3 regions of the Rahnella sp. R3(2024) genome follow, and region 3 is predicted to be linked to each of the others. Evidence: predicted binding sites of a transcription regulator. Region 3 holds the regulator's gene; each other region holds the start of a gene.

Region 1 (7,520 bases), 800 kb from region 3:
AACTGTTTGTTCTCCAGCATCAGCTGATACCAGCGGTACAAAATTTCAGAACGCGCTTTGGCCGTGGTTTTTCTCCACGCAGGGAAAGCCTCGCTGGCGGCCTTGATCGCTGCTTCGGTTTCCGCTTTTCCGGCTTTCGCCACTTTGGCGACGATCTCTCCCGTGGCCGGATCCCGCACATCAAACGTCGTTTTCGCCTCGTGCCATTTCCCGCCGGTGAAATAGCCGGTCTTAAATAAAGGATGTTTGGACAGTTTTTGGTATTGGGCAGACATGGTAAATCCTCCTGACGTGCGCCGTTTAAAGCAGTGAATAGCAATAAGTATAGCGGCTTAAGAGGAAGCGTCTCTCAGACAGCACTGAGAGACACAGGTCGCAAAGTCGAATGTCACACGTTCACAACGTCATAGCCGGTCAGTAAACTGCGTGATGAATCACCCATTGATTAAGGAAAAAGGGATGTCGACACGCATAAAAATGAACATCGGTGAGCTGTATACGGACATGGGCGAAGGCTTGCCGGAGGAGCGCCGTGCGGGAAAGGAGCGGGTGTATGATTACAATCTGACCCGCCCGTCAGAAGAAGAGACACGCCAGCGGATGCTCAAAGACATCATGGGCAGCCTGGGCGAGAACGGCTGGATTGAGCCGCCGTTGCGCGTCGCTTACGGCACACACACTCACATCGGTAAAAACTTCTACGCCAACTTCAATCTGACCCTGGTGGATGACGCCACCGTGACCATCGGCGATAACGTGATGTTCGCGCCGAACGTGACGCTCGCCACCGCCGGGCACCCGATCGACCCGGACATCCGCATCACCGGGCAACAGTTCTCGCAGCCTATCGTTATTGAAGACAACGTCTGGCTTGGCGCGGGGGTGATAGTGAATCCTGGGGTGACGATTGGCCGTAACAGCGTGATTGGTGCGGGCAGCGTGGTCACGAAATCTATTCCTGCCAACGTGGTCGCGGCGGGCGTGCCTTGCCGCGTCATGCGTGCCATCAGCCCGGAAGATCGCCACGCCTTTTTGACCTCAGAACGTGAATAATAAAAAAGGCCGGTGCGTTACCGCATCGGCCCTGTGGTCTTTACGCCGGTAACTACCGGCTTATGCCAGGAATGAATGCTGATAGCGGTGCAGCATGTCAGTCAGGCGACGAACCGGTTCGGTGACTTTAAGCGGCGCATCGTACTCGACCAGTTTTTCCTGATACTCGCCCAGCTCTTTCAGCAGACGCTGATAATAGTACGTCCGTTTCCCTTCGCCCGATGACGACACCACGTGGTCTGCCGTATTACGGATTTTCTTATGGAATGCCGACAGTTCATCGTTCACTGGCACTTCCGCCATCTTCATCCGCTGATGCGCGATAATCAGCATCAGCGCCAGACGGTATTTACCGATGTCATTCGGGAACATCACCAGCAGCTGGTTGAGCTGATGATAGAGCGCCGGAAGATGGTTTTCGCGGCGGCGATAAGCCTTGGTGGTCAGTGCCGACACCGCGCTGCTCATGAAGCGGTTGAGCAAGGTACGGCCCGTTTTTTCGCGCGATTTATCGCGAATAATCAGCAACACCGCCATCGCAATCACCGTCCCAATGGCCTGCCCCATCGCGCTATCCAGAAAAGCAGTAACGTTAAATTTCATCGGGTTACTGAGCACCAAAATATTGATGGTGCCCGCCAGCAACCCGAGCATACCGAGGCGGCGCTTGGTCACTTCGATACCGATGAAGAAGGTGAAAATCCCCAGCATCAGGCACAGCAGGAACAGACTTTGCTGCGTGGCGGGCATGATCAGCATAAACATCATCGAACCCACCGGAATAGCCAGCAGCATACCGACGATGAAATCCATCGCCATCCCTTTTGGGTTAGGAGTGCGCATCGCCAGCGAGGTCACGACAGCGATGATAATCACGCAGCCGCTGGCCGAGGTCCAGCCGGTCCACAGCCACATCAGGCAGCCGATAGCGGTGGCGGTAAACGTTCGCAGACCGTTGATCATCGCATGATGGCGCTCTGCCGACACAGGGCGCACCACCACTTCGCCATCGAGTACGCCGCTTTCTATGGTGCTGATACTGCTGTTGGTCTGGATGCCTTTCATCAGCAACAGCGCGCGGGTGCCCGCACCGGTCCAGGCGCTCAGGGTTATCAGGACGTTATCGCTGTGCGAGCCGGTGATGGCCTGCCGTAATTGTTTCATCCGGCGGTGAACATCTGCCACCGTCTCCGCCGGTTCATCGAACATCATTTTCAGTTCCGGCGATAACCGTTCCGGCGTGCCTTGCAGGATCAGATAGGTTTCGCAGGCCTGAGTGATCATGCTCAGCGACGTGCTGTGCAGCGCTTTCAGACGCCGGTTACAGCGCTGCCAGCGTGACGACTCCATCATCAGGCTGCTGCGCATACCGTTCAGCGCCGTGGTGCTCTTCACCAGATTATTCCACGATTTATCAATGTCTTCTTTCGACGCGTTGTTCACGCAAATCCGCATCAGCGCGAACTGGTCGAGCATCAGCTGGCTAACAGCGCGGTCGATATCTTTTTTGATAGAACGGGGAGAAAACAGTAAGTCAGCGACGATGGCGCAACAAATCCCAAGGACGATTTCACTGCACCGCTCCACCGCAAACTGCGGCGTTTGCAACGGCGCCGACGCGGAAGTCACGACGATAATCAGTGCGGTATAACCCGCCAGACCCAGCGCATACGAGTTCTCGATGCGCACCAGCGATGACCACCAGGTGCAGACACCCGCCCAGATACAGCACAACAACAGCATCACTACCGGCGCGCGCGCCGTGGCAATCACAATCACCAGCGCCGCGATACAGCCGATAAAGGTGCCGATCACCCGCAGAAAACCACGGTGGCGGATTGCCCCGGCGAACGGCTCACCGCCGGCGGCCAGCGCCGGGCCGGAGGTCACGATGGCGGCGGTCATGGCCGACCAGCGCGGGGTTTCGAGTTGCAGATAGAACCCGAGCACCAGCGCGCCGAGGATCGCGAACGTCAGCTTAAATGCAAAACGCACGCGTGGGATAAGTACACTATTCATTTTCCGGCCTTAGCCAAACTCTCTCAGGCGATGTAACAGACGGCGGAACGGAGAACCTTCATTCTGCTGACGGTCGTGGCTGCCGGTGATCACAACGGTCGCCGTTGTCCCGGCCGGGTACGGATGTTGCTGGTCGGCATCATCAAGCACGATTTTCACCGGTACGCGCTGCGCCAGACGCACCCATTCGAGATTACTGTCGATGGTCGCCAGACCGTTAGTCGCCGCAGAAGAAGAGCTGTTGGTGACCGCTGCTGCCACGCTGTCGACCCTGCCGTGCATGATGCGGTTGCTGCCGAGCGGCGTAATTTCCACGCGATCGCCCTTGCTCAGGCCGGACAGTTTGGTTTCTTCCAGATAAGCCAGAATGTAGAAGGAGTTTTTCTTCACTAACGCCACGGCTGTAGAACCACGGTTGATGTAGTTCCCCGGATGCACGGTAAGGTTAGTCACCCAGCCATCTGCCGGAGCCACCACCACGGTGCGCTGTAAATCGAGCACCGCCAGATCACGTGCTGCCTGAGCCTTCGCCAGCTGATGCTGGGCGGTTTGCAGAACGTTATTCGCCTGGTCTATCTCTTCCTGCGACATCGCCTGCACGCCCAGTTTCACGCGGCGTCCGGCTTCGCGTCTTTTCTCGCCGGCCAGTGCCTGATAATACGCCACGTCAGCGCTCGCTTCGTCCAGCGCCTGCTGATAACGCGGCTGGTCGATTTTGAACAGGATTTGCCCCTTCTTGACCAGCTGGTTGTCCGTGATCGGCACATCGGTAATCAGGCCGGTCACGTCGGGCGCGATAGAGACGACGTCGGCGGTAAATTTGGCATCACGGGTCCACGGTGATTCCGTGTAGAACGCCCAGGCTTTGAAAATAGCGATGACAGCCAGAACGACAAGGATCAGCGTAATTGCATAACGTATTATTTTTATAGAGAAATTTTTCACAACGCCCTCAGACGAACATGCAGGAGATCAGGTAGAAAAGACAGCAATACAATGCTGTGTTGAACAACGCCGGGTGCCAGACAAAGTCGTAGATCCCGGTGGGCTGCAAGACGCGTCGCAGCAGGAAAAACACGACCAGCGCCAGCAGTATTTCAAAAAACACCGGGGGAAACGACAATCCGAAAATCACCATTACCGGAAGCAAACTCATCAAAAATTCCTTACATTATGACGACGGGCAGTATGACCAGAAAAAGGTGTGGTGAGTCCCGCGCACACATTATTCATTATTTTAGGCAACAGCTCACAAACCCGGAGATAAATCTTCACGGGAAGTGACGACGAAAACTGTGGAGTTGCCAGGGAAGTGTGCGAAGGTAAGCCGTCAGGAAAATGCGACCTGAGGGTTATCGCCCGGGAGAGTATATTAGCCTGCTTATTATCAAGTGATCAACGTTATGTGATCTAAATCACTTTTAAGCCAGAGTTAACAATGGACCGATTAAAACGTATGTCAATTTTCGCCCAGGTGGTTGAAAGCGGCTCATTTACCGCGGCGGCACGACGTCTCGACATGAGCGTTTCCGCCATCAGTCAGACGATTTCAAAACTTGAAAATGACTTACAAATCAAATTACTAAACCGAAGCACACGCAGCATCGGCCTGACTGAAGCCGGAAAGATTTACTATCAGGGCTGCCGGAAAATGCTGCAAGACGTGCGCGAAGTGCATGAGCAATTATACGCCTTCAACAACACACCCACCGGCACGTTGCGCATCGGCAGCTCATCGACAATGGCACAAAATGTTCTTGCTGCCATGACTGCCGAGATGCTCAGTGAATATCCCGGCCTGACCGTTAATCTGGTCACCGGCATTCCGGCGCCGGATCTGATCGCCGACGGCTTAGACCTGGTGATCCGCGTCGGGGCGTTGCAGGATTCCAGTCTGTTCTCCACAAAACTCGGCTCGATGCCGATGGTCGTGTGTGCCGCGCGCAGCTATCTGGCCCAGCACGGCACGCCGGAAAAACCGGCGGATATGGTGAATTTCTCATGGCTGGAATACAGCGTGCGCCCCGACAGCGAGTTTGAACTGATCGCGCCCGAGGGCATTACCACACGCATTAATCCGCAGGGGCGTTTCGTCACCAACGATTCGCAAACGATGATCCGCTGGCTTAAAGCCGGGGTGGGTATCGCTTATGTGCCGCTGATGTGGATCATCGAAGAAATCAATGCCGGGGAAGTGGAGATTTTGTTCCGCAGCTACCAGTCAGACCCTCGCCCGGTTTACGCGCTGTATACCGAAAAAGACAAACTGCCGCTGAAAGTGCAGGTATGCATTAACTATCTGACGGATTACTTCAAGCAGGTCAGTAAGGTGTATCAGGGCTACAGGCAGGGGAAAAAGGGAACGACGTGGGGGTAAACCTCCCCTGATCAGGGGAGGCTAAAACAAAACTTAAGCGGTACCGCCCACCGTCAGATTATCCAGTTTCAGGGTTGGCTGACCGACCCCGACCGGCAGGCTCTGGCCTTCTTTGCCGCACACACCGACGCCTTTATCGAGCGCCAGATCGTTACCTACCATGGAAATCTGCTGCATCGCTTCGATACCCGACCCGATCAGCGTCGCGCCTTTCACCGGTTTAGTGATGCGACCATTTTCAATCAGATACGCTTCGGACGTTGAGAACACGAACTTGCCGGACGTGATATCCACCTGACCACCGCCGAAGTTCGGCGCATACAGGCCGTATTCGACGCTGCTGATAATCTCTTCCGGCGTAGATTTTCCTGCAAGCATGTAGGTGTTGGTCATGCGTGGCATCGGCAGGTGCGCATACGACTCACGACGGCCATTACCGGTCGGCGCTACGCCCATCAGGCGCGCATTCAGTTTGTCCTGCATGTAACCTTTCAGCACACCGTTTTCGATCAACACGTTGTACTGGCCCGGCACGCCTTCATCGTCAATCGCCAGTGAACCGCGCAGGCCGTGCATAGTACCGTCATCGACGACGGTACACAGTTCGGACGCCACCAGTTTACCCATCTGACCGCTAAAGACTGACGTTCCGCGACGGTTGAAATCACCTTCCAGACCGTGTCCGACCGCTTCGTGCAACAGCACGCCCGGCCAGCCTGCGCCCAGAACTACCGGCATCCCACCCGCAGGGGCGGCAACGGCGGTCAGATTGAGCAATGCCATACGCACTGCGTCACGCGCGAACGCTTCGGCGCGCACTTCACCGTTAACCGTTTCGAGGAAATAATCATAACCGACACGCGCACCGCCGCCGCTGGAGCCGCGTTCACGGCGGCCATCCTGCTCGACCAGCACGCTCACGGACAGGCGAACCAGCGGACGGATATCTGCCGCCAGCGTACCGTCAGTGGCAGCCACCAGCACCGTTTCATACACACCGGTAATGCTGGCGCTGACTTCCTGCACACGTTTATCCGCAGCGCGGGCGATTTTGTCCACGCGATGCAAAAGCTCAATTTTCGCTTCACGCGGCAGGCTTTGCAGCGGATCCAGCGCGGAGTACAGAGGCGGGTAGGCCACTTCGCCCAGCGTGCGCGTTTTGCCATTGCCCTGTTCGCGGACAATGCTGCGCGCGGCGGTGGCGCTTTGATTTAAGGCATTGAGGGTGATCTGGTCGGCATAAGCGAAACCGGTCTTCTCGCCGCTGATGGCACGAACACCCACGCCCTGATCGATATTGTAAGAACCGTCTTTGATGATGCTGTCTTCGATTACCCAGGCTTCATGGAAGCTGGACTGGAAAAAGAGATCGGCGTAATCGAGGCGACGTTCTGACAACTGGCCCAAAACGGAAAACAGATCCTGATGACTCAGATTATTGGCAGTTAGTAACTGCTCACTGACTAAGGCCAGACTCATAGATGTTCACTCTCTTTTTGACGAAAATCCGGCGGACTCAAGCGTAATGCATCGCTCAGTGCGCCGGACAATCCATTGTTACAAGGTTATTAACAGCCTAACACAGCCCGGACAAGGTTGCCTGCCGCCATCCTGAAAGGGATTACTGCGCGGCAGCAGCCTTCGGCGCGGTGACGGGTTTACGCAGAATTTCATTGATACGCGGCTCCGCGATGGTGCCGGTGATCTGATAGCGGATCAGCGAAATCTTATTCCACAGCGGTGCCAGCACTTTACTGGCTGCAAATACGGCCACGCCGACCACAGGGTTTATCACAAACGCCGTTGCCACGCCGACGGTGGCTGAAATTTCCGGCGCGATGACCGCTTCCAAATCCAGTTTCTGGCTCACAAAGTTGACCTTACCGGTGATGGCGATATCTGCCGCCAGCCCGTCAACCAGCAGATCATCGGTATGCAGCGTGCCGTCTTTTATCCAGGCGGTCGATTTGATCGAGTCAAAATAGAAGCCCTGACCGAAGGTGTCGCTGAAATCGAGGCGCAACTTACGCAGCAACGCATCGAAGCTGACCAGACGCAGTAACTGCCCGGC
Region 2 (7,520 bases), 1.5 Mb from region 3:
TCTCGGTGGCGCGTTGTCTTTCCGCAAAGATAACCTGGAACCGGCCATCAACCAGTTAGGCCAGTTAGCGCTGACGATGGCTGACAGCTTCAACACCACCAACAAAGCCGGTTTCGACCTCAATGGCACCCAGGGCACGGATTTCTTCACCTTCACCGGCGCGACCACGGTAGGCAACACCAAAAACCAGGGTACGGCGGATGTGAGCGTGGCCTACACCGACACGTCAGCGGTTAAAGCCAGCGATTACACCATGGCTTATAACGGCAGCAGCTGGGATGTGACCCGCGTTTCCGACGGGGCGAAAATCACGCCGACCACTGGCCCGAATGACAGCAACGGTAACCCGACGATGGAATTCGACGGCCTGTCCGTTTCTGTCAGCGGCACCCCGTCAACCAAAGACAGTTTCACCATCAAAACGGTGAGTAATGTGGCGGGCAGTGTGAATGTCGCGATCAGCGATTCTTCACTGATCGCCGCTGCGGGCTCAGCAGACACCGGCGTCAGCGATAACACCAACGCGCAGAAAATGCTGAATCTGCAAACTGCCAAACTGGTGGAAGGTAAATCAACCTTGTCCGGCGCGTATGCCAGCCTGGTCAGCAACGTGGGGAACCAGGTCAGCACACTGACTACCACCAACACCGCGCAGGCCAACATTGTGACCCAGCTGACCGCACAGCAGCAGTCTATCTCCGGGGTTAACCTCGATGAGGAATACGGCGATCTGCAACGTTACCAGCAATATTATCTGGCGAACGCGCAGGTCGTGCAGACGGCTTCGACGATTTTCGACGCGATCATCAACCTTCGCTGATACCGCCGCCTCAGGCCGCTGGTGTTTAGAACGTATTATTTGAACTGATAAGGAACTGATGCCATGCGCCTTAGTACCAATATGATTTATCAACAAAACATGGATGCGGTTCTGGATGGTCAGAACCGTTTTCAGGCCACCGGTTTACAGCTGTCTACCGGTTCTAAAGTGAGCAAGCCTTCGGACGATCCGCTGGCGGCATCGCAGGCCGTTTTGGTTCGTCAGGCTTCGGCTGAAAACAAACAGTTTTCGGTGGCGCGCACTTTCGCTAATCAGAGCATGAGTCAGGAAGAATCGATTCTCTCCAGCGTGACCAGCACGATTCAGGACGCGCAGACGCTGATCGTTCAGGCCGGTGACGGCTCGTTAAGCGATGATGACCGTTCTTCTCTGGCGACCAAACTCGAAAGCCTGAAGTCTCAGCTGCTCAACATGTCGAACAGCACCGACGGTAATGGCCGCTATATTTTTGCCGGTTATAAGAGTGATACACCGCCGTTTACGCAAGATGCGACCACGGGTGCGGTGTCTTATTCGGGCGGCACGACGGCCATCACTCAGCAGGTGGATGCCAGCCGTACCATGACCATCAACCACACCGGTAATGAAGTTTTCCAGACCCTGACCGGTGATGCGAAAGCGGAACCTAACGGCGACCCCAGCGAAACCGATATCTTCAAAACCATTGATGGTGCGCTGAAAGCCCTGAAAACGCCGTCTGCGGATTACACCACCGACACCGAGTACACGGACGCGATTGGTAAAGCCAACCGTGGCCTGAGCAACTCGCTGAACAATGTGTTGTCTGTGCGTTCAGAGCTGGGTACGCAGATGAGTGAGCTGGACACGCTGGATACGCTCGGTGATAACCGTGAAGTGACCAACGCCAGCAAGCTGAGTGATTTGGTGGACACTGACTGGACGTCAGCAATTTCGACTTATACGCTGCAGCAGGTTGCACTTCAGGCGTCATATAAGACGTACAGCACCATGCAGGGCATGTCACTGTTTCAGATGAATTCGTAATCCCTCCTGCGCGGCTTCGCGCAAGACATCTCCTCTTCGTTATCGACTGCCTGCCCGTTTTAACGCGGGCAGGCAGGCTCTTTTCTGACTGTACTTAAACCGGGTACTTTCAGTTTTGTATGTCACTTTTTCTAAGGTTGAAGTGACATACTCTTTTTCCTCGTCGTGCCTCTGGTCAGCTCATCCAAACAACGCTAGCAGTACCGGGAACAGGAACGGGGCGAGCAGGGAAGTGATAATCCCGCAAATCACCAGTGCCAGTGAGCTGAACGCGCCTTCCTGATAATCCATTTCCGCACAGCGTGCAGTGCCGAGTGCGTGCGACGCAGTACCCATCGCCAGGCCGCGCGACGCCTTAGTGGTGATCTTCAGCAGATTCAAAATACTGTGGCCGAAAACGGCGCCGAGGATCCCGACGAATATCACGCACACGGCGCTGATAGCAGGAATACCGTTGATGGATTGCGCTGTCGCCATCGCAATCGGCGTGGTGACGGATTTCGGTAATACCGATGCGGCGATCTGCGGTGTTGCCCCCATCCACAAGGCAATGGCGGTACCGGTAACCATCGCCACCACGCTGCCGATAAAGCAGATGCTGATAATGGATTTCCAGCGCGCGCGGATCTGGTGGAGCTGTTCGTACAGCGGAAACGCCAGTGCCACCACGGCGGGTTGCAGCAAATCATTAAGGATCTTGCTGCCCGCAAAATAGCGTGCGTAAGGGATGTTGGTCACCAGCAGCAAAGGAATAATCACCACCATCGACATCAGCAACGGGTTAAGCAGCGGCATTTTGAGCCTGATCGCCAGTTTGCGGGTGGCGAAAAAGACCAGCAGCGTCAGCGGCAAAGACCACAGAATATCAATCATTTTTTTCCTCCGCGCTTTCCTTAATTGTCCCGCGATCGCCGTGAATATAGTGGGAGCAATAGGCCACCACCAGCAGCACCACCAGCGTACTCACCAGGCAAGACACCACCAGCGGACCGAACTGCGTACGCAACTGCTCGTAATAATTCATCACCCCGACGCCGATAGGAACGAACAACAACGCCATGTAGCGGATCAGCACGTTGCAGCCGGGTTTGACCCATTTAAACGGCAGAATTTGTGTTGAGAGCAGGCAAAACAAAATCAGCATCCCGATAATGCTGCCGGGGATAGTGAGAGGCAAAAGAGAGGAAATGGCGTTACCGGCGAATAAACACAGGTAAATCAGAATAAACGCCCGAATATATTGAAATGCCAGAGAGACTGCGTTGCTCATGGTGTTTCACCCAGTTGAATGATGCATTCATCATACAATTAAGATGTGATCTGTGCCACATAACTCAGTATGAAATTTAGGAATGAAGTGTATTCCAAATGGGGGCGTCTTGGCGCGGGGAAAGTGAGGCAGGGAGAGGGAGGGGTTTAAATTCAACTTCAACTTCAAGGTCAAGACCGTGGGTTGCCACCCACACCGGCCTTAGGGGTGGCTTATCGCCGCCACCCCTAAGAACCCCGGGCTCTTTTCACTGCGCGCTGCCGCTGGCAGGATATATTCCAGCGGCTCCGGCTATTGCCGCAAACGCCGCCGCTGCGCGGTGCTCTCATTTCAGGTTCGGACCCGCTCGGAAAAACCCCCTCGCGGTTTCTCACCGTTCATTCGACGTCGTTTTGAGTGCGGCCAAAGGCTATGTAAAACGAAGGTTTTTATCCTCCTCATGCGAAGTGGGAAGAGAAAAGCAAAATCAAATACATCGTTTCGATTTTAAAAATGCCATTGGCCGCGCTCAAAAATCACGCCGTAGGGAGTGGTGGAAAACCGCGCGTGTTTTTGCGCGGGTTGTAACCCGAGCGGAGGGCACCGCGCAGCGGCGGGATTTTGCGGCAATAGCCGGAGCCGCTGAAACATTGCCCGCGAGCGGCAGCGCGCAGTTAAAAAAACGCAGGATTGTTAAGGGGCGCGTTTACGCCCCTTAACCCGGTGTGGGCCGGCGCCCACGACCTTGACCTTGACCTTGACCTTGAAGAATTAGCTGAAGCCACTATCACATCAAGTCTTCAAGCCGCTTATACAACTCCCTGAATACCTCTCGGCGGGCGCCATACGCGGTATGTTTCTGCGCGTCGGGTTGATGCACCTGTTCAAGCGGGAGTTCCGGCAGGAAATGCTCCACCGGTTTGCCCGGATTTTCGGCGATTTGTGCCAGTCTTGCCGCGCCCAGCGCTGGCCCGACGTCGCCACCTGTGCGGTATTCCAGTGTCTGACCGCTGATATCCGCCAGCATTTGCCGCCAGTAAGGGCTGCGTGCGCCGCCGCCGATCAGCGTAATGCTTTTCGGCTTCAGGCCGGTGGCATGTAACACATCCATGCCGTCGGCGAGCGCGAAACCGACGCCTTCGAGAACCGCGCGGGCGATATCTGCCGGGCCGTGCTGGTGGGTCAGGCCGAAGAGGGTGCCTTTGGCATTCGGGTTATTGTGCGGGGTGCGTTCGCCGGAAAGATACGGCAGGAACCAGACCGGTGAATCTGCCGGTGGCGTGTTCTCTGCCAGCGCGATAAGTTCTGCAACAGAAGCCGTGCCGGTGAGGTTTGCGGCCCAGTCAAGACAGGAGGCGGCGCTGAGCATCACCGACATCAGATGCCAGGTGTCGGGTAGTGCATGACAGAAACTGTGAACTGCCTGCTGCGGATTACTCAGGAACCCGTCGCTGACCGCGAAATAGACGCCGGATGTACCGAGTGACAACATCGCTTGTCCGGTTTTATATAAACCGACGCCGACGGCACCTGCGGCATTATCCCCACCGCCTGCGATGACGGGCACGCAATCCATGCCCCAGCGTGCGGCCAGTTCTGGCAACAGCTGGCCGGTGATCTCATTGCCTTCAAACAGTGCAGGCATATGCTGACGCGTCAGGCCGGTGGCGGCGAGCATACTGTCGCTCCAGTCACGGTTGGCAACGTCAAGCCACATTGTGCCAGCGGCATCAGACATGTCGCTGGCAAAAACGCCGGTCATTAACAGACGCAGGTAATCTTTTGGCAGTAATACTTTGTCGATTTTGGCAAACAGGGCCGGTTCGTTTTCACGCAGCCAAAGCAGTTTTGGTGCGGTGAAGCCCGGCATCATCAGGTTGCCGGTGATACGGCGTGAATCAGGAACGGCGGCTTCCAGTTGCTGGCACTGGCTGAAACTGCGGCCATCATTCCAGAGAATGGCCGGACGCAGGACGTTTTGCCCGGCATCCAGTACGGTTGCGCCATGCATCTGCCCGGTGATCCCGATCGCTTTAACCTGTTTTAACGGGTGACGCGTCGAGAGTGCTGAAATGGCGTTGCCGGTGGCTGTCCACCAGTCGGCGGGATCTTGTTCTGACCATAACGGGTGCGGGCGGGAAAGGGTTAACGCCTCACTGTGGCTGGCAACCACCTGACCCTCTTCACTGAGTAAAATCACTTTAACGCCAGAGGTGCCGAGATCTATACCGAGATACATACCAGATTCCTTTTTATGTCAGTAGGGGGTAACCCATTCATGCCTGCATAAATAAATAACGCCCTGCGAACCGGAGGCAGGCAGGGCGTAAATCATTGCTTATGCATTAACCAAACAGATAACGGTTAACCAGATTTTCCAGACGTTCCTGCTGGCCGCTCTGGTGCTGAGGATTGATCTCATTTTGCTGCGCCATGCTGCTGAGGGATTCCAGGGACATCTTACCTTGCAGAATTTGCTGGCCCAGTTCGGTATTCCAGCCGGCGTAACGCTGCGCAACGTGTTTATCCAGTTCACGGCTTTCAATCATTCGTGCTGCCACTTTCAGCGCCAGCGCCATGGTGTCCATGCCGCCAATATGGCCGTAGAACAGATCATATTTATCGGTGCTTTGACGACGAACCTTAGAGTCAAAGTTCAGGCCGCCGGTGGTGAACCCGCCCGCTTTGATGATTTCATACATGACCAGCGCATTTTCTTCAACGCTGTTTGGGAACTGATCGGTATCCCAGCCACATTGCGGATCACCACGGTTAGCATCAACAGAACCAAAGATCCCCAGCGCAATCGCGTTCGCAATTTCATGATGGAATGAGTGACCGGCAAGCGTTGCGTGGTTTGCTTCGATGTTAACTTTGATCTCTTTTTCCAGACCGAATTGTTTAAGGAAGCCGTACACCGTCGCCACATCATAATCGTACTGATGTTTGGTTGGCTCCTGCGGTTTTGGTTCGATGAGCAGCGTGCCCTGGAAGCCGATTTTGTGTTTATGCTCAACCACCATCTGCATGAAGCGACCCAGTTGTTCGCGCTCCTGACGCAGATCGGTATTGAGCAGGGTTTCGTAACCTTCACGGCCGCCCCACAACACATAGTTTTCGCCGCCCAGTTTCTGGGTGGCATTCATGGCATTGACCACCTGAGTCGCGGCCCAGCTGTAGATTTCCGGGTTCGGGTTGGTCGCCGCACCGGCACCAAAGCGCGGGTTAGAGAAGCAGTTCGCCGTGCCCCACAGCAGTTTCACGCCGGTAGCTTCTTGTTTCTGTGCCAGAACGTCAGTCATTACCGCCAGGTTGTTAACGTATTCTTTCAGGGATGCGCCTTCCGGCGACACGTCCACGTCATGGAAGCAGTAATAAGGCACGTTCAGTTTTTTGAAGAATTCGAACGCTACATCGGCTTTGGCCTTGGCCAGTTCCAGTTCGTTACCCGGCTGCTGCCATGGGCGAACAAATGAGCCCGGGCCAAACATGTCGTTGCCGTTCCAGCAGAATGTGTGCCAGTAACAGGCTGCGAAACGCAGATGCTCAGCCATGGTTTTGCCGAGGATCACTTCTTCAGGATTGTAGTGACGAAATGCCAGCGGGTTAGTGCTGTTAGCACCTTCGTAGCGAACTGCATCCAGCTTGTCGAAATATGCGTGCATTGAAAAACTCCTTGAAAACGGGCCCAGCGGGACTGGGAGGCTGAGGCCCTATCTTCGGAGTTGTGACTTCTTCTAACAATTACGTTATTTCACACTCAATTTAATAGAATTATTAAATGTGCAGTAGATCGCATAATTAACCCCATTCATCTTGCTTTTCTCTGACTTTCGCGTGATGCCTCGATAATAAAATTACTAATCAGTGTCGAATTACAATCAAACCATGATCTTCATCAAACTTCCGGAAATAAACAAAAAATCATAACGCGGTGATTAAAATCTGCAATTGCCGATTAATTATCCAGCGACAACAATCCCTGTGTCATTTCTGTACGGTTTCTCTGTATCTGCCTCTTCTTATTCTTATAAAAGGTCTGAAAAATGAAAATGAATAAAATGATTCTTTCTGCCTGTGCTGCGTTGATATTGTTCAGCCAGACAGGCATGGCGAAAGAAATAAAAATAGGTATGGCGATTGATGACTTACGTTTAGAACGCTGGCAAAAAGACCGTGATATTTTTGTGGCTAAAGCCAAAACGCTGGGCGCCGATGTTTTTGTTCAGTCGGCAAACGGTAACGAAGAAACGCAGATGGCGCAGATCGAAAATATGATCAACCGCGGCGTCGATGTGCTGGTCATCATTCCTTATAACGGCGAAGTGCTGAGTAATGTTATCGCCGAAGCCAAGCGCGAAGGCATCAAAGTGCTGGCGTACGATCGCATGATCAACAACGCTGATATCGATTTTTACATCTCCT
Region 3 (7,520 bases):
GGCGGATCAGGCACCAGCAGGACAATCGCAGCCGCAATGGCAAAGGCCAGCAGACCGAGAATCGAGAACGATCCGCGCCAGCCGAGGGTATCGAGTGCACGGACGGCGATGAGCGGCCCGGCGGTCATCGCCAGCCCGGCGGAGGAGAGCAGAATGGACTGGGCGAAGGTACGTTGTTCGAGGGCGAAGTTGGACACCACGGCTTTTGCGCAGGAACAGGGGTAACCAGAATGGCCGATGCCTGAAAGAAAGCGAAACGTCACCAGCAGCCCCAGACCAAAGCCCAGTGCGCCGAAACATAAGGCGAAGCCCCCGAGAAGAAACAACGATATCGCCAGCACTTTTTTATAGCCAAACCGGTCATTCAGCCAGCCGGCGGGAATTTGAAACAGCGAATAGGCGAGGAAGAACATCCCGGTGATGTAGCCCAGTTGCTGCGGCTGAAGAGTAAATTCGCGCTCTATCGGCAACAGCGCAAAGCCCATCACCGTTTTGTCGATATACACCACGACATAGCCCACGAACAGCAGGAAAATCATCAGGGAACGACTTTTCATAGCGGATATCCCTTTTTGTTATCACCACGTCAGAAGTTCTCACTGTCGGGCGAAAGATAAAATGCGACATACGTCACGTAATCAACTGAATAACAACGCATTATTTTAACAACCCTGACGCTATCAGCTTTACAGTGCGGCCATAAGATGCAATTTTTGGGCGGGTGATGCTTTTTACTGATAGGGATCGGGATGCGCTATTTGCCGAAATTACAGCAACTGAAGGTTTTCCAGCAGGTTATCCGCAGCGGCAGTATTCGCGGTGCGGCGCGGGCGATGAATCAGTCACAACCGGCGGTCAGCAGAACGTTGCGGGAACTGGAACACACCCTCGATACGCAGCTGATTGTGCGCGGCAATCAGGGCATGGCGCTGACCGAAACTGGACGCGCATTTGCCCAGCGGATGCAGTTCATCCTTGAAGAACTGGAACGCGCAGCAGAAGAAATTCAGCAAATTAATCAGTATTCGCAGGGGTCGGTGGCGATAGGTTTTTCTTCACTGCTGGCGCTGACGGTTTTTCCGGCACTGAATGAGGGGTTCAAAACCCAGTTTCCGCAGTCGAAATTGCTGATCAAAGAAGGTCAGCTTTCGGTGCTGTTACCGGCGCTGCGCGAAGGCCGGCTGGATTTTGCCGTCGGCACCGTCGGGCCGGGCTTTCCGCTGGAGGATCTGGTGCGCGAACCGCTGTTTAACGCACCGTTTGGCATCATCGCGCGGCGCGGTCATCCGCTGGCACACGCCACCTCGCTTGAGGAACTGCATGAGGCGCGCTGGGTACTGCCGGAAACGGACATGGGGTATTACCCGCAATTGCAGCTTTCGATGGGCGGATTGCATCCGCCGTTCGCAGAAACGCCGGTGCGAACGGATTCGGTAGTGTGCGGGCTAAATATGGTGTTGCAGTCAGATTACCTGACCATTGTTGCGCGGGCGATGCGGGCGCCTTTTGGATTGCAGGATAAGCTGTGTCTGCTCAATATCGACACCCTGCCACAGGCGGAATACTGCGTACTTTATTCGCAAAAATCGCCGCTGACGTTTGCCGCGCGGCGATTTTTGGATTTACTGCGTCATCAGTGCCAGACGTATGACTGGTCGTGACTTATTCGACGTTAACCACTTCAAAACTGTGGGTGATCGAGGCGGCTTTGCCCAGCATCAGAGAAACGGAACAATATTTCTCAGCTGACAGGCTGACGGCGCGCTCCACAACCTTATCAGTCAGGTCCTTACCGGTGACGATGAAGTGCAGATTGATGTGTGTGAACAAACGCGGTGCTTCTTCGCGACGTTCTGACGTCAGTTTCACTTCACAGTCACGGACATCGCTGCGGCCTTTTTGCAATATCGACACCACGTCGATCGCGCTACAGCCGCCCGCTGACATCAGCAACATTTCCATCGGGCTCGGTGCTTTATCACCGGCATTCCCGTCCATTAAAACCTGATGACCCGACGCGGATTCACCTAAAAACGTCAGACCTTCCACCCATTTTACGCGTGCGTGCATTTGCTTATCTCCTGGCGTTCTTATTCATCAAATTTTCACCCCAGAGTACCCTTTCACCTAAAAACTGGCAACGTAACCCGATCGCCATCATGCTGAAGCGAGACAACACAAGACAGCATTGCAAACCTGTGTTACAAACAAAGCCGAAACATACTTTCCAGTAAATTGCGGTGACGGTTTTCGCGGTTTAAGAACAGAACCCAAGGTGATAACAGCAATTAACAGGCTGTTTCACTCCGACATCCGCTTGCAGCATTTCTGGTGAGTTACATGCTGATAGGGCGCATTAATATTCAGACGCCGTACAGGGAACTCTGAGCCCTGTGATTTTGGGCAGCGATAATAACAGAGGATAATAGCAAATGGTTCTCGGCAAGCCACAAACAGACCCGACACTTGAATGGTTCCTGTCTCACTGTCATATACATAAGTATCCTTCTAAAAGTACGCTGATTCACCAGGGTGAAAAAGCCGAAACGCTGTACTACATCGTGAAAGGGTCGGTTGCCGTCCTGATTAAAGATGAAGAAGGCAAAGAGATGATACTTTCCTACCTTAACCAAGGTGACTTCATCGGCGAGCTGGGACTCTTCGAAGAAGGTCAGGAACGCAGTGCCTGGGTACGTGCTAAAACTGCCTGCGAAGTGGCTGAAATTTCTTATAAAAAATTCCGCCAGCTGATTCAGGTTAACCCGGACATTTTGATGCGCCTCTCCGCGCAGATGGCAAACCGTCTGCAAATGACGTCAGAGAAAGTCGGTAACCTTGCTTTCCTCGACGTAACGGGCCGTATCGCTCAGACCTTATTGAATCTGGCCAAACAGCCAGATGCCATGACCCACCCGGACGGGATGCAGATTAAAATTACCCGCCAGGAAATCGGTCAGATCGTCGGTTGCTCCCGTGAAACCGTCGGCCGTATTCTCAAGATGCTGGAAGATCAGAGCCTGATCTCCGCACACGGTAAAACGATTGTCGTTTACGGCACACGTTAATCCCTCAAAAAAAGGCGCGACAGCTTACTGTCGCGCCTTTTTTATGGGCTAAGCTTCATCCATGACGCTATGGCGAAGGCTGTTTTATCATCCCGAAGTGAACTATGCACTGCGTCAGACGCTGGTGTTATGTCTGCCGGTCGGCCTCTGCTGGCTGTTTGGGAATCTGCAAATGGGCCTGTTGTTTTCCCTCTGCCCTGCCTGCTGTAACGTCGCCGGTCTTGATACTCCCCACAAACGCTTTTTCAAACGTCTCATTATTGGTGGTGCTCTGTTTGCGCTGGGCAGCATTCTGCTGCAAGTGATGCTGACCGGGTGGCACCTCCCGCTGCCGCTGATCATGCTGTCGCTGGCATTATTACTGGGCGTCACCGGCGAAATCAGCCCGCTCCATGCGCGTCTGTTGCCCGGTGCCTTGGTGGCGACCATCTTTACCCTGAGCATGGTGGGCGTCAGGCCGATGTGGCAGGCACCCGCGCTGTTTGCCGCAGGCACCGCCTGGTACGGCCTGTTTAACTGGGCGTGGTTTCGCATATCAAAAGAACAACCGATGCGCGAAACCCTCAGTCAGCTGTATTTGCAACTGGCGGATTATTTCGAAGCTAAATACAGCCTGCTGACACAGCATACCGACCCTGAAACCGCATTGCCGCCGCTGCTCAAGCGCCAGCAACAGGTCATCGATCTTATCGCCCTGCTTTATCAGCAGCTGCACATGCTGCCGCAGCACGGACATCATCATCACTACAAGCGGCTGTTTCAGCGTTTTCAGGTGGCGCTGGATTTGCAGGAGCACATTACCGTCAGCCTGCATCAGCCGGAAGAAGTGCAAAAGCTGGTGGAAGAGAGCCATGCGGAAGCGGTGATCCGCCGTAATGCTCAGGTGATTTCAGCCCGTCTGCGGGTGATTGCTGACGACATTCTTTACCACCGTCTTTCCGGGCGTTTTACCATGGCGAACGAACTGGCGGCGCTGGAGAAAATTGCCGCACGCAATCCGGATAATCCGGTCGGCCAGTTCTGTTATTACCATTTCAGCCGCATCGCACGCCTGCTGCGTACCCAGAGGCCATTGTACCGGCGCGATCTGATGAATACTCAGCCACGCCTGCCTTTCTGGCCCGCACTGAAAAGCTATTTGTCCTTTAAATCCATTGCCCTGCGCAATGCCGCACGTCTCGGCATTATTCTGGCGTTAGGCAGCAGCCTCGGGTTGTTCTTCAATCTGCCGAAACCTTACTGGATTTTGCTGACCATCATGCTGGTCAGTCAGAACGGTTATAACGCCACCCGCGTGCGCATTCAGCACCGTGCGCTCGGCACGCTGGCGGGATTGCTGATCGCCGCTGCCCTGCTGAAACTGGAGCTGCCCGAGGGCGTCACGCTGCTGTGTATGCTGCTGATTACGCTGATATCGTACACGGTGTTGCGGAAAAACTACGGGCTGGCGATGGTGGGTATGACGGTGACGGCGGTGTATACGCTCCAGCTTCTGGCGATGAATGGCGTGCATTTTCTGGTGCCCCGGCTTATCGATACTCTGATCGGCTGCGCCCTCGCCTTCGGCGGTACGATCTGGCTGTGGCCTCAGTGGCAGAGCGGATTGCTGCGACAAAATGCCCATCAGGCGCTGGAAGCCGATCAGGAAGCGATCCGGTTGTTACTGCAGGATAATCCGGATACCGTCAAACTGGCGTACGCCCGAATGCAGGTCAATCAGGCCCACAACAAGCTGTTTACCTCGCTGAATCAGGCGATGCAGGAACCGGGGTTTAACTCGCATTATCTGACGGATATGCGTTTGTGGGTAACGCACAGCCAGTTTGTGGTCGAGCATATTAACGCGATGACCATTCTCGCCCGCGAGCATTACATGCTGCCGGAAAAACTGGCGACGGAGTATTTACAAACCTGCGAAATCGCGCTGCAAAGCTGTCAGCAACGTTTGCTCTACGACGGGCCGGGCAGCGAGAACAATCTGTTCAATGCGCCTGAACTACACCCGGATATGCCGCTGACCGAGATGGAACGCCACCTGCGACGCGTAATTTCGCATCTCAGCGTGATGCATACGATTTCGTCACTGGCGTGGAAGCAGAGGCCGCATCATGGGATCTGGCTGACGCGCAAGGCGTGAAGGGGAATGCCCTTTCAAATTCCGGTTTTTACTGTCTTGCAGCCAGCCGGTCTTTTAAAACTGACCGGCGCTATTTCGATTTCTCGGGTGCGGAGGCCACGCACTCGCCGCTGGTTAAAACCGACTGAGTACATTTCGGTGTTAACCAGCGGTGTAGCAGGGCTCACCCCCCGCAAACTTTCCCCACCGCTTTCTCAAACCGCTGCATCCCTTCTTCAATATCCGCGAAGTCGATAACCAGCGATGGCGCAAACCGCATTACGTTCGGTCCGGCCACCAGCATCATGAGGCCGAATTCAGCGGCGGCGGCGTGGAACTCGCCCGCGCGGTTTTTGAAGGCATCCGACAGCTCGGCTCCAATCAGTAATCCCTGACCACGGAATTCTTTGAAGATGTGATATTTCTGGTTGATGGCCTCCAGCGCGCTGATGAATTTCTCGCGACGCTCGTCGATACCCGCCAGCACTTCCGGGGTGTTGATGATATCCAGAGCCGCTTCAGCCACGGCACAGGCCAGCGGGTTACCGCCGTAAGTGGTGCCGTGTTTGCCCGGCTCCATCACGGAGGCCACGTCTTCGGTTGCCAGCATCGCTGAAACCGGGAAGCCGCCGCCCAGCGCTTTGGCGGTGGTCAGAATGTCCGGCGTCACACCGTAATGCATGTAGCTGAAGAGTTTGCCGCTGCGGCCCATGCCGCTTTGTACTTCGTCCAGCACCAGCAGCGCCTGATGTTTGTCGCACAACTCGCGCAGACCTTGCAGGAATTCCTGGGTGGCAGGCGTCACTCCGCCCTCGCCTTGCACCGGCTCAACCACAATGGCGCAGGTGTGATCGTCGATGACCGCTTTGACCGCGTCCAGATCGTTAAACGGCACGTGGACGATATCAGCCGGTTTCGGGCCAAAGCCGTCGGAGTATTTTGGCTGACCGCCCACAGACACGGTGAACAGCGTGCGGCCATGGAAGGCGTTATGGAAAGCGATGATCTTACTTTTGTACGGGCTGTGACGGTGCGAGGCGTAGTAGCGCGCCAGTTTAAAGGCCGCTTCGTTGGCTTCCGCGCCGGAGTTGGCGAAAAATACGCGGTCAGCAAAGGTGGCGTCGATCAGCTTCTGAGCCAGTCGCAACGCGGGTTCGTTGGTGAACACATTGCTCACGTGCCACAGCGTTTCGCCCTGCTCGTGTAATGCTTTCACCAGTGCAGGATGGCAATGCCCGAGCGCCGTCACGGCAATCCCCCCGGCGAAATCAACATACTCTTTGCCCTGCTGATCCCACACGCGGCTGCCTTTACCCTTCACCGGAATAAATTTAGCAGGTGAATAAATCGGCAAAATCACTTTGTCGAACGTGCTCCGGTCTACCGCTGATTTTTCTGCCATAACCCTTTCCCTTACTGCCGTTAACATGAAAATATAATCACAAAATATGCATAAAAAATCACAAACAGGCAAACGGTAATCGCACCTGATGGGTAAGTAATTTTTTCGGCAGAATTAACTGATTATATTTTAAGGAAATTATTCAGAAGCTGGTGCCCCTGTTCGCTCAGAATGCTTTCCGGATGGAACTGAACGCCATGCAGCGGAAGGGTTTTGTGCATGATGCCCATGATTTCGTCGCGGGCGCCTTCACGTTCTGTCCACGCGGTGACGTCAAAACAGTCTGGCAACGTGTCGGGGGCAATCACCAGAGAGTGATAACGCGTGACGGTCAGCGGGTTATTCAGCCCGCTAAACACGCTGTTGCCGGTGTGGCGGATGGGCGACGTTTTGCCGTGAATCGCCTGACGGGCGCGCACGATGTTCGCACCGAACGCCTGTGCCATCGCCTGATGCCCAAGGCATACGCCAAGCACCGGTAAGCGCGTCGAGAAATGCGTAATGGCTTTCAGGGAAATCCCGGCCTGATCGGGCGTGCAGGGGCCGGGGGAAATCACCAGATGCGACGGCGAGAGTTGCTCAATGTCGACGAGGGTCAGCTGATCGTTACGCATCACTTTCACCTCTGCGCCCAGCTCGCAAAAATACTGATAGAGGTTGTAAGTGAAGGAGTCGTAGTTGTCGATCAGCAGCAGCATAGTGTTCCCGGTAAAGTCGAAAATTTACCGGGCAATTCTACGCATTTTTCCGTGCAGGCTTCAGCACTTTCTGGGAATGTTTTACCGGCAGAAAGTCAGTGGTCGTCGGCTATTTCGCTGATCACGGTGCTGAAAATCGCCACCAGATCAGATTCATCGCCAAACACGGCAGTTTTGTTGGCCTCTATCCACCGCTCCCTTCCAACATTCGCCCACTGAATGTCATAACCGGCATGGAT

Evidence for each region. The regulator CRP, encoded in region 3, controls carbon source genes, mostly activating them, when cyclic AMP is high. The targets are predictions, from matches to a motif close to ATGTGANNNNNNTCACAT.
Region 1: the regulator CRP is predicted to act here: its motif matches at 4,476-4,493, upstream of aaeR (HTH-type transcriptional activator AaeR).
Region 2: the regulator CRP is predicted to act here: its motif matches at 3,160-3,177, upstream of ABSH60_RS01235 (CidA/LrgA family protein).

Annotation. Positions count from the first base shown of each region.
Region 1 is NZ_JBHGBU010000001.1:2,586,688-2,594,207, reverse strand. Features, by position in the region: gene ABSH60_RS11745 (succinate-semialdehyde dehydrogenase) at 1-275, opposite strand, end outside; gene ABSH60_RS11740 (maltose acetyltransferase domain-containing protein) at 460-1,053, shown strand; gene aaeB (p-hydroxybenzoic acid efflux pump subunit AaeB) at 1,114-3,072, opposite strand; gene aaeA (p-hydroxybenzoic acid efflux pump subunit AaeA) at 3,082-4,017, opposite strand; gene aaeX (p-hydroxybenzoic acid efflux pump operon protein AaeX) at 4,025-4,228, opposite strand; gene aaeR (HTH-type transcriptional activator AaeR) at 4,511-5,449, shown strand; gene tldD (metalloprotease TldD) at 5,483-6,928, opposite strand; gene yhdP (AsmA2 domain-containing protein YhdP) at 7,071-7,520, opposite strand, start outside.
Region 2 is NZ_JBHGBU010000001.1:281,232-288,751, reverse strand. Features, by position in the region: gene flgK (flagellar hook-associated protein FlgK) at 1-820, shown strand, start outside; gene flgL (flagellar hook-associated protein FlgL) at 884-1,846, shown strand; gene ABSH60_RS01240 (CidB/LrgB family autolysis modulator) at 2,027-2,719, opposite strand; gene ABSH60_RS01235 (CidA/LrgA family protein) at 2,712-3,116, opposite strand; gene xylB (xylulokinase) at 3,883-5,334, opposite strand; gene xylA (xylose isomerase) at 5,441-6,760, opposite strand; gene xylF (D-xylose ABC transporter substrate-binding protein) at 7,142-7,520, shown strand, end outside.
Region 3 is NZ_JBHGBU010000001.1:1,790,211-1,797,730, forward strand. Features, by position in the region: gene ABSH60_RS08175 (MFS transporter) at 1-557, opposite strand, end outside; gene ABSH60_RS08180 (LysR substrate-binding domain-containing protein) at 750-1,661, shown strand; gene ABSH60_RS08185 (OsmC family protein) at 1,663-2,070, opposite strand; gene crp (cAMP-activated global transcriptional regulator CRP) at 2,433-3,065, shown strand; gene ABSH60_RS08195 (YccS/YhfK family putative transporter) at 3,127-5,202, shown strand; gene ABSH60_RS08200 (aspartate aminotransferase family protein) at 5,366-6,583, opposite strand; gene ABSH60_RS08205 (aminodeoxychorismate synthase component II) at 6,706-7,281, opposite strand; gene ABSH60_RS08210 (putative adenosine monophosphate-protein transferase Fic) at 7,377-7,520, opposite strand, start outside.